DNA from 4 places in the Streptomyces seoulensis genome. Region 3 is predicted to be linked to each of the others. Evidence: riboswitches for the same ligand, from Rfam matches in the RefSeq annotation. Region 3 holds a riboswitch; each other region holds the start of a gene.
The links. A riboswitch is a leader RNA that binds a small molecule or an ion and turns the genes downstream of it on or off. The one in region 3 is predicted to bind cyclic di-AMP.

Region 1: another riboswitch for cyclic di-AMP. It lies ahead of HEK131_RS28235 (transglycosylase SLT domain-containing protein); the one in region 3 lies ahead of HEK131_RS11730 (C40 family peptidase).
Region 2: another riboswitch for cyclic di-AMP. It lies ahead of HEK131_RS22555 (M23 family metallopeptidase); the one in region 3 lies ahead of HEK131_RS11730 (C40 family peptidase).
Region 4: another riboswitch for cyclic di-AMP. It lies ahead of HEK131_RS03195 (transglycosylase family protein); the one in region 3 lies ahead of HEK131_RS11730 (C40 family peptidase).

What each region holds. Positions count from the first base shown of each region.
Region 1 covers NZ_AP025667.1:6,137,921-6,140,111, reverse strand. Annotated here, with positions in the region: gene HEK131_RS28240 (HAD family hydrolase) at 1-233, shown strand, start outside; gene HEK131_RS28235 (transglycosylase SLT domain-containing protein) at 310-789, opposite strand; cyclic di-AMP (ydaO/yuaA leader) riboswitch at 795-988, opposite strand; gene HEK131_RS28230 (polyprenyl synthetase family protein) at 1,575-2,191, shown strand, end outside.
Region 2 covers NZ_AP025667.1:4,892,918-4,895,108, forward strand. Annotated here, with positions in the region: gene HEK131_RS22550 (GntR family transcriptional regulator) at 1-406, opposite strand, end outside; gene HEK131_RS22555 (M23 family metallopeptidase) at 599-1,342, opposite strand; cyclic di-AMP (ydaO/yuaA leader) riboswitch at 1,355-1,509, opposite strand; gene HEK131_RS22560 (M16 family metallopeptidase) at 1,741-2,191, opposite strand, start outside.
Region 3 covers NZ_AP025667.1:2,514,830-2,517,020, forward strand. Annotated here, with positions in the region: gene HEK131_RS11725 (ATP-binding protein) at 11-481, shown strand; gene HEK131_RS11730 (C40 family peptidase) at 575-1,048, opposite strand; cyclic di-AMP (ydaO/yuaA leader) riboswitch at 1,052-1,181, opposite strand; gene HEK131_RS11735 (hypothetical protein) at 1,606-1,911, opposite strand; gene HEK131_RS11740 (ATP-dependent Clp protease proteolytic subunit) at 1,919-2,191, opposite strand, start outside.
Region 4 covers NZ_AP025667.1:674,724-676,914, reverse strand. Annotated here, with positions in the region: gene HEK131_RS03195 (transglycosylase family protein) at 306-1,007, opposite strand; cyclic di-AMP (ydaO/yuaA leader) riboswitch at 1,012-1,191, opposite strand; gene HEK131_RS03190 (transglycosylase family protein) at 1,373-2,191, opposite strand, start outside.

The DNA of each region.
Region 1 (2,191 bases), 3.6 Mb from region 3:
GGATCACCAAGGCGACCGGTCTGGCGCTGGCCGCCGAGCACCTGGGCCTGGGCCGCGCGGACACGGTCGCCTTCGGCGACATGCCGAACGACATCCCGATGTTCCGGTGGGCGGCCCACGGCGTCGCCATGGCCGACGCCCATCCCGAGCTGAAGGCGGTGGCCGACGAGGTCACCCTCTCCAACGAGGACGACGGGGTGGCCGTCGTGCTGGAGCGCCTGTTCGCCCTGTGACGGCGACGGCCCCCGCCGCACGCGTGAGGCGTGTGACGGGGGCGCGGTGCGGATCTGGCCGGGTGGGCCGGGCCGCCTAGTACGGGCCGTTGACGTTGTCGATCGAGCCGTAGCGGTGGGCGGCGTAGTTGCAGGCCGCGGTGATGTTGGCGACCGGGTTGTACGGGTCGAGCGAGGTGCCGGCCACGTGGTACGTGTTGAACGTGGGGTCGATCACCTGGAGCAGGCCCTTGGACGGGGTGCCGTTGATGGCGTTGATGTCCCAGTTGTTGATGGCCAGCGGGTTGCCCGAGGACTCCCGCATGATGTTGCGGTGGATGCCGTTGTAGGTGCCCGGGATGCCCTTCTCGGCCATGATCGCCAGGGACTGGCGGATCCAGCCGTCGAGGTTGTTCGGGTACACCGTGGTGGTGGCGGTCTTGGCGGCCGGGGCGGCGGAGGCGCTGGTGGCGCCGATGAGGGGGAGCGCGAACATCGCGGCACCGGTACCGGCGACGGCGAGCGTGCGGACGATGCGCTTGGTGCGGGCACGGCGCGGCTGAGCAACAGCAGACATGTCGAAGTTCCTCTCCGTCGCCTGCGAGGTGAGCTGTCGGGTTCGGGCGGGGAGGTGCCCGGCCGCGTCGTCCCCGGTGCCCGTCGGACACCGGGGACGAAATGGCTTCACCCCGAGCCGTTCCGGCGCGACATGTGTCGGCCGGTCCGGCGGCTTACCTGGGTCCCCCGCTCCTGCCGTACGAATGAGTTCGTGAATGGGTGTGCCAGGCGCGGCAGGATTCGGCGTTCGCCTGACAGGGCGGGAACGTATGCGACCGCACATGTCCGGAACAAGTACTTGATTCACCCAAAGACCTAGTTGACCTTGCTCTGTCCCAATTGGCCTACTTGATCCTTTGCGGTCGCCAATCCTCAACTTCCTTACCGGGCACGGTAAGAAGGGGGTGAGAGGGGGGTTTGCGCGGGTAGGCGCGAGGTGACGGTCCGCGTGAGCCAACTCACGGAATCGCAAAATACGCAAAATCAGACATGGGGGATTATGTGGATTTGAGCCGTCTGTGGGTATTAGGGAGTGTCGGTCCCCCTGGGGCGGAACCTCTGGGACGCTCCCGTTCGTTGGCTCGGTGTGACTCCCCGAGTGCCGGACCGTCCGACCGACTCCCCCCATATCGGTTCTTGTCCACCCATCCGGCACATGCCGGACGAAAACCGATACCTCATGAGCTGGACCGGTGGGTGCGATCGGTGATCCAAAGAGGACCGGATACGCTGACTTGACTGATGGCAGCGACCTATCGACAAGCCGTGAAGTCGCCAGCAGACACCAGCAGACAGGAGAACCTCGTGACCGTCGTCGGGCCGTTCGGGCTGAGCGTGCGGGACCAGGCACTGGAAGCCGATGTCCAGGCCGGACTGACGGCTGTCGAGGCGGGCCTGCTAGAGGCCACCAAGAGCGAGGTCCCCTTCATCACCGGGTCCGCCCAGCACCTGGTGCGGGCCGGCGGCAAGCGGTTCCGTCCGCTGCTCGTGCTGCTGTCCGCCCAGTTCGGCGACCGGCACGCCCCGCGCATCGTGCCCTCGGCCGTCGTCGTCGAGCTGACCCACCTGGCCACGCTCTACCACGACGACGTCATGGACGAGGCGGCCGTGCGGCGCGGCGTGGACAGCGCCAACACCCGCTGGGGCAACTCCGTCGCCGTGCTCACCGGTGACTTCCTCTTCGCCCGTGCCACGCAGATACTCGCCGATCTCGGCCCCGAGGCCGTCCGCGTGCAGGCCCTCGCCTTCGAGCGCCTCGTCACCGGCCAGATACTGGAGACCGCGGGTCCCCAGGACGGCCGCGACCCGGTCGAGCACTACCTCGACGTCCTCTCCGGCAAGACCGGCTCCCTGGTCGCCGTGTCCTGTCGCTTCGGCGCCATGATGTCCGGCGCCGACGAGAGCGTCGTCGACGTGCTCAC
Region 2 (2,191 bases), 2.4 Mb from region 3:
GGGCGAGGGTCTCGTGGAACCAGCCGTCCAGTGCCCGCAGGTCGTCGCTGTTGCCGAGCCGCGCCCGCTCCTGGCCCAGCCTGACCAGGCCGCGCAGCACCTTCAGATGGGCCTCGGTGCGCCGCTGGGCGGCCCGCGCGGCACCGAGGGGCTCCAGCAGCAGGCGCATCTCCAGCAGGTCGGCGGCCTCCTGCTCGGTGGGCTCGGCCACGCAGGCGCCCGCGTGCCGCCGGGTCACGACGAAGCCCTCGGCCTCCAGCGTGCGCAGCGCCTCGCGGACGGGGACGCGGGAGACGCCGTAGCGGCGGGCGAGGACCTCTTCGGTGAGCCGGCTGCCGCGCTCGTGGACCCCGGCGACGATGTCGTCCCGGATCGCCGTGCACACCGAGTGCGCCGGAATGCGCATGACCCACCTCCGCCTTAATCCCCGTGAAACGCCGACGACAGCGCCCGTTCCGTGACTCTATTGCAATACGGCGGAATTTCCGATGGCGGACCGGAATCCATGGCTATTTTTTGGACAGCGGGCCGGTGGAAAGGACGCCGGGAACGACGAAAGCCCCGGCCTGGCGGGCCGGGGCTTTCGCAGGGCTCGGGGTCAGACGTCGACGCCGTGCTTGCGGAGGTAGGCGACGGGGTCGATGTCGGACCCGTAGTCGGGGCCGGTGCGGGCCTCGAAGTGCAGATGCGGGCCGGTGACGTTGCCGGTGGCGCCGGACAGGCCGATCTGCTGGCCGGGGACGACCCGCTGGCCCACGCTGACGCCGATGGACGACAGGTGGCCGTACTGGGTGTACATGCCGTCGGCCATCTTGATCACGATCTCGTTGCCGTACGCGCCGCCCCAGCCGGTGGAGACCGCGGTCCCGGCACCGGCCGCGTGGACCGTGGTGCCGCTGGCGGCGTGGAAGTCGATGCCGGTGTGCGAACCGGACGACCACAGGGAGCTGGACGACTGGTAGGCGGTGGAGACGTAGGAGCCGGTGATCGGCATGACGAAGGAGTTGAGAAGCTTGCGCGCGGCGTCGCGGGCGGCGCGCTCCTTGGCCTCGCGGGCCCGCTCGGCGGCGGCGCGCTCCGCGGCCTCCTCGGCGGCCTTGCGCTCGGCGGTCGCCTTCTGGGCGGTGGCCTGCGCGGCGATCTCGTCGGCGAGGGTGTCGCTGACGGTGATGACGGGGGTGAGGCCGGTGTTCTCGACGGAGTTGTCCGCGGCGAGTGCCGGGGAAGCCGCGAGGGTGCCGACGACACCGGTGGTGAGGGCCGCGACACCGGCCGCAGTTGCGGTGGTGCGCTTGACCCGGCCGGGCTTGCGGTGCTTCCCGGTGGCGCACATGAACGCCATGAGCTGGCTGGTCCTTTCCTTCCCTCTCGCCTACCGGGTTAGCTGACGGGTTCGGAGCAGGAAGGTCTCCTACGGCCGCCCTCGCTCACGCGCGGGCGTCCGATTCACCCCAGGGACTGCGGTGGGTCCCCGGCTCCCCCCTGCGGGGGACTCGGCGATGACTGTCCGGTGCCGCGGACGCGGCGCACTGCCTGACGAACAGCCCGGAAGAAGCTAAAGGGGACGGGAGCGGATCTTCAAACGGGTCCGGACTTTTGTAGCGCATCCCACACGCCAGAGGGGTAACCTCCGCCCCAATCCGGACATTTACCAACCGCTGTTCGATGTGTCTCCCGAACACACGTGTGGGCCCCGACGACTCATGCGCCATCAGGGCCCACGCGCGCGTGCCTGCTCCGCTACTCGGCGGAGACCACCTTGACCTCGCCGATGCCGAGCGCCTCGACCGGCTCCTTGATCTGGGCGGCGTCGCCGACCAGGACCGTGACCAGCCGGTCGGCCGGGAAGGCGTTGACCACGGCGGCCGTGGCCTCCACGGTGCCGGTGGCGGCCAGCGTGCGGTACAGCTCCGCCTGGAAGTCGTCCGGCAGATGCTGCTCGACCTGGTCGGCCAGCGTGCCGGCGACCGCGGCGGCCGTCTCGTACTTCAGCGGGGCCACGCCGACGAGGTTCTGCACGGCCACGTCCCGCTCGGCGTCGGTCAGGCCCTCGGCGGCCAGCGTGTGCAGCACCGTCCACAGGTCCGCGAGCGCCGGGCCGGTGTTCGGGGTGTCCACGGAACCGCTGATGGCGAGCATCGAGGCGCCGGTGCCGTCCGGGGCGGAGCGCAGCACCTGCCCGAAGGAGCGC
Region 3 (2,191 bases):
CGACGTCGCCATGGCAGACCACCTGGAAGCATCCGTCACGCTGCCGAGCGATCCCGCCTCGGTCTCCACGGCCCGGTCCTATGTGGTGGGCACCCTGGCCGGCTGGGGGCTGCCCTCGGACGACGAGGTGACCGACACCGTCCGCCTCATCGTCTCCGAACTCGCCACCAACGCCGTCCAGCACACCCTGGGCCAGTCGCCCACCTTCACCGTGGACGTCGTGCTGGCCAGGGACGAGCTGCTGCTCATCGGCGTGACGGACAGCCATCCGAGGCTGCCCAAGAGACTTCCGGCCGCCGTCGCCCAGGACAACGGGCGCGGCATGGCCATCATCCGCTGTCTCACCGTCGAGTGCGGCGGCAAGCTCCGCGTCCGTCCGACCCGCGAGGGCGGCAAGACGGTCTTCGTCGAGCTGCCCTGGAGCGTCCCGAGCCAGCCGCGGGCCACCGCGGCCCGGCCGGAGCCCTCCCCGGCCCGCTGAGCCGCCCGGGGGCCTTGGGAGGCCCGCCGGGGCCAGGAGCGGCTCCAGGGGCCTGTACGCCCGTGGGGAACCGCTCCCGCCGCGCTCCGTGGGTCAGTTCACCCGGCCGTACCAGACGCTCTTGGTCCAGATCTTCTGCAGCCTCACCACGTCCCCGGTCTTGGGCGCGTGCCAGATCTTGCCCTTACCGGCGTAGATGCCGACGTGGTAGACGCTGGAACCCGAGTGGAAGAACACCAGGTCACCGGCCTTGCGGCGGCCTGAGGAAATGTGGTGCGTCTTGTTGTACTGCTGTGCGGCCGTACGCGGCAGGGACTTGCCCGCCTTCTTGAACGAGTACAGCGTCAGGCCCGAGCAGTCGAACCTGCGGGGACCGGTGGCCCCGTAGCGGTACGGTGCGCCCTTCTTGGAAGCCGCGACGTTCAGTGCCTTCGTCGCGGTGGTCGCGGCGGAGGCGTCGGTGGCCAGTCCCGGCACCACGATGGAGCCGCCGACCGCGGCCAGGGTGAGAGCCGAGGCCGTACCGGCCCGGGCCATCAGCGACGGGACACGATTGAGCGCAGTCATGCGCAACCCTTCGTCAGCCGCCTGTGAAGGATGACCTGTCGGATTCGGGCTGGCGAAGTTGCCCGGCCGTGTCACCACGGCTTCACCCCAAGGGCTGCTCGGCACGACTGCCCGCTGTTGGCGGACATCCGTCCCGGCGACCCGTCTTGCTCGGGTCCTCCACTCCTGCCGATGCACTTCTGTCGACCGGGCATCCGGGCGGCGGCAGGACTCGGCGTCCGCCCGGACCGCCCCGCCGCTGCGGCGGGGGCTTGTCGTCAGACAGGGATCTTGGCCCACTCCTGTCCGAAAATCCCAATGGAACCGGTGGTTTGTGGCGTTACTCACCACTCACCCGTTCGGGTGGACAGTGGCGTTTTCGAGCCCCCGTCAGTTCCCCGCCGTAGGCCCGGACCTGGGGTTCGTCAGCCGCGCGGCGGCCCGTGGGGCGCGCCGCGCGCAACTCGGCGAGCACGGAAACGGGCGCGGAGATACACCGGTCGGCGGTACCACGTTCGGCCCGTTTCGGCTCGGCGGGCGGTATGTGGGGGGCCGCCCGGCCGGAGGCGGTGTCCGGGTCAGCCGACACCATCGGGCGGGAGCGCGACGCGCGCGGTCCGGCGCTCCCCGTCCAGCACCCGCAGCGCGTGTGCCAGCGTGCCCCCGTGCAGCTCCGTCTCGCCCCGCCCGTGCATCAGCGCGAGCGCGTCACGGAGTGCGGCCGCCGTGCGCGCCAGCGCCTGCGCCGCCCTGAGTGCCCGGTACGTGTCTCCGTGCCGGGCCGGGTTGATCCGGCCCAGCAGGTCTGCCGCCTCCAGGTAACGGTCTATCAGCTCGCCCTCGGCGCGGGTCAGCGCGGGCAGTGGTGGCAGCTCCGGCAGCACGGCCCGCTCACCGGGCGCCGGGCAGGCTCTTGCGGTCGCCCACGATCCCGTCCACCAGGCCGTGCTCCAGGGCGCCGGCGGCGTCAAGCACCCGCTCGCGCTCCAGGTCGGCATGGACGGTGGCGGCGTCCCGCCCGGTGTGCCGGACGAACATCTCCTCCATCAGATCCCGCGCCCGCACCAGCTCCGCCGCCTTGATGGCCAGGTCGCTGGGCTGCCCCCGCACCGGTTCGGCCAGCTCCGGCTGGCGGAGCACCACCCGGGCGCCGGGCAGCGCGAA
Region 4 (2,191 bases), 1.8 Mb from region 3:
ATCTCCTTCGTGGATGTGACGCTGAGAGTGCGGGGCGTCTGCCGGATGGCATGCCCTGCGTCTAGAGCCTAACCGTCCCCGGGGCGTCGGCCGTCGACCGACCGCCTCGTGAACGGGGTGGGACAGGGAGACCGTACCCATTGTTCCCGCCCGGAACAAAGGGGTTCGGGGCATCGGTACGGCCGAGGGAGGACGCGCACCGCCCCGGCGCGCGGGGGGAACGCGCACCGGGGCGGGGGTCCGTGGCGGACCGGAGGCTCGCGGAGCCGGACGGGTCGGGGGCCGGCCCCGGGAGCGGGTCGCGGTTACTTCAGGTGCAGCATCTGGCCGGGGTAGATGAAGTCGGCCTTCTCGACGATGTCCTTGTTCAGGTCGAACAGCTTCTTCCAGCCGCCCTCGACCTTGTGCTCGGTGGCGATGGAGCTGAGCGTGTCGCCCTTGACGACCTTGTACTCGCCGTCACCCTTCTTGGCCTTGCCGCCGGTCGGGGTGGTGACGGTCTTGCTCGCGTCCGGACGCTCGGTGGAGCGGGAGGCGGCCTGGTCGTCGGCGGTGCGGTCGGAGGTGTCGGCCGCGGCCTTGTCCTCCGTCTTGGTGTCCGTGGAGGGGGCCGGGGCGGCGGAGCCGCTGTACGGCGTGCTGGACAGGCCCGTGCCGCAGACCGGCCAGGCACCCTTACCCTGGGCGGCGAGCACCTTCTCGGCGACGGTGATCTGCTGTTCCTTGCTCGCCTTGTCGGCGGTGCCGGCGTACTGCGTGCCGCCGTACGCGGCCCAGGTGGAGGCGGAGAACTGCAGACCGCCGTAGTACCCGTTGCCGGTGTTGATGGACCAGTTGCCGCCCGACTCGCACTGCGCGACGGCGTCCCACTCGGAGCCGGTGGCGGCGGAGGCGCTGCCCGACGCCATCACCGGGCCCGCGACGGCCGCGCCGGCGACACCGGCGAGCGCGAGGACACGGACGGTCTTGGACGGGCGACGGTACTTGCCCTTGCTGGAAAACAGCATGGATCGATCCCCTCACCGACGCCTGCGAGGTGAGCTGTCGGGTTCGGGCCGGTTGAGTGCCCGGCCACCCCTCCCCCGTCACTGCGGAAAAGGCGTGGCTCCACCCCAAGCCCGCACCGGCGTCAATCACCGGTCCGGGCACTTACCTTGGGTCCCCCGCTCCTGCCTACGGCGCTTGACGCGACGGTTGTCCCCGAGGGCCGCTGGCAGGATTCGGCGTTGCGGCCACGGGGGCTCGTGGTGACGAGCGGTCCCGACCGTAGACACGCGCCGAGGCGAATTTCAAAGACGATCAAGGCTTCTGAGAGTCATCCCACACTTTCGCCAATTGGGACATATAAGAGGATAGTGGGCGTCAGATTCCCCTATTCCGCGTCCGTTTCGCCCGGCACCTTCAGGGTCTGCCCCGGGTCGAGATGGTTCGGGTCGGAGCCGATGGCATGCTTGTTCGCGGAGTAGAGCGCTTCCCACCCGCCGTCCACGTCGAGGGAGTCGGCGATGGAGCCGAGCGTGTCACCGTCGCGGACGATGTAGCCGCCCGGAGAGGCGGTGGCGTGGCGGCCCGTCCCGGCCGCGTGCTGACCGCCCGTCACGGCCTCGTCGGCGCTGCCGCCGCGATGACGGCCGCCGCCGCCGAGGTCGCCGGTGTCGACCAGGCTCCAGGAGCCGCCGTCCTCCCACGAGTCGTCGGAGTCCTTGGCGGCGGGAGCACTGGAGGCCGAACCGCCGCCCGCGTAGCCGCCGTCGGAGGCCGCGGGCGCGGACCCGCCGGAGCGGGAGGTGTCGGTGTCCTTGCCGGAGTGGCCGGAACCGGCCTTCTCACCGGCGTCCGCGGACGGCTTGCCGGTCTCCTTCGAGGAGGAGTCGGACGAGGGGGACGAATCCGCCGTTCCGGACGAGTCGGAATCATCGGGCGAAGCGCTCGCGTCGGGAGCCTCGCTCGGCTTGTCGTCACCGGTGTCGGAGCCGCCCTTGTCCGCGGACGGGGACTCGCTCACACCCGTGTCGACGTCCACCGAGCCGGAGTCGGAGGTCAGCCCGGCGAGCAGGGCGCAGGTGGCCCAGTGGGTGGTGCCCTGGTCGGCCAGGATCTTCTCGGCCACCGAGATCTGCTGCGAACGGCTGGCCTGGTCGGCGCTGCCCGCGTACTGCGTGCCGCCGTACTTGTCCCAGTCGTCCTGGGA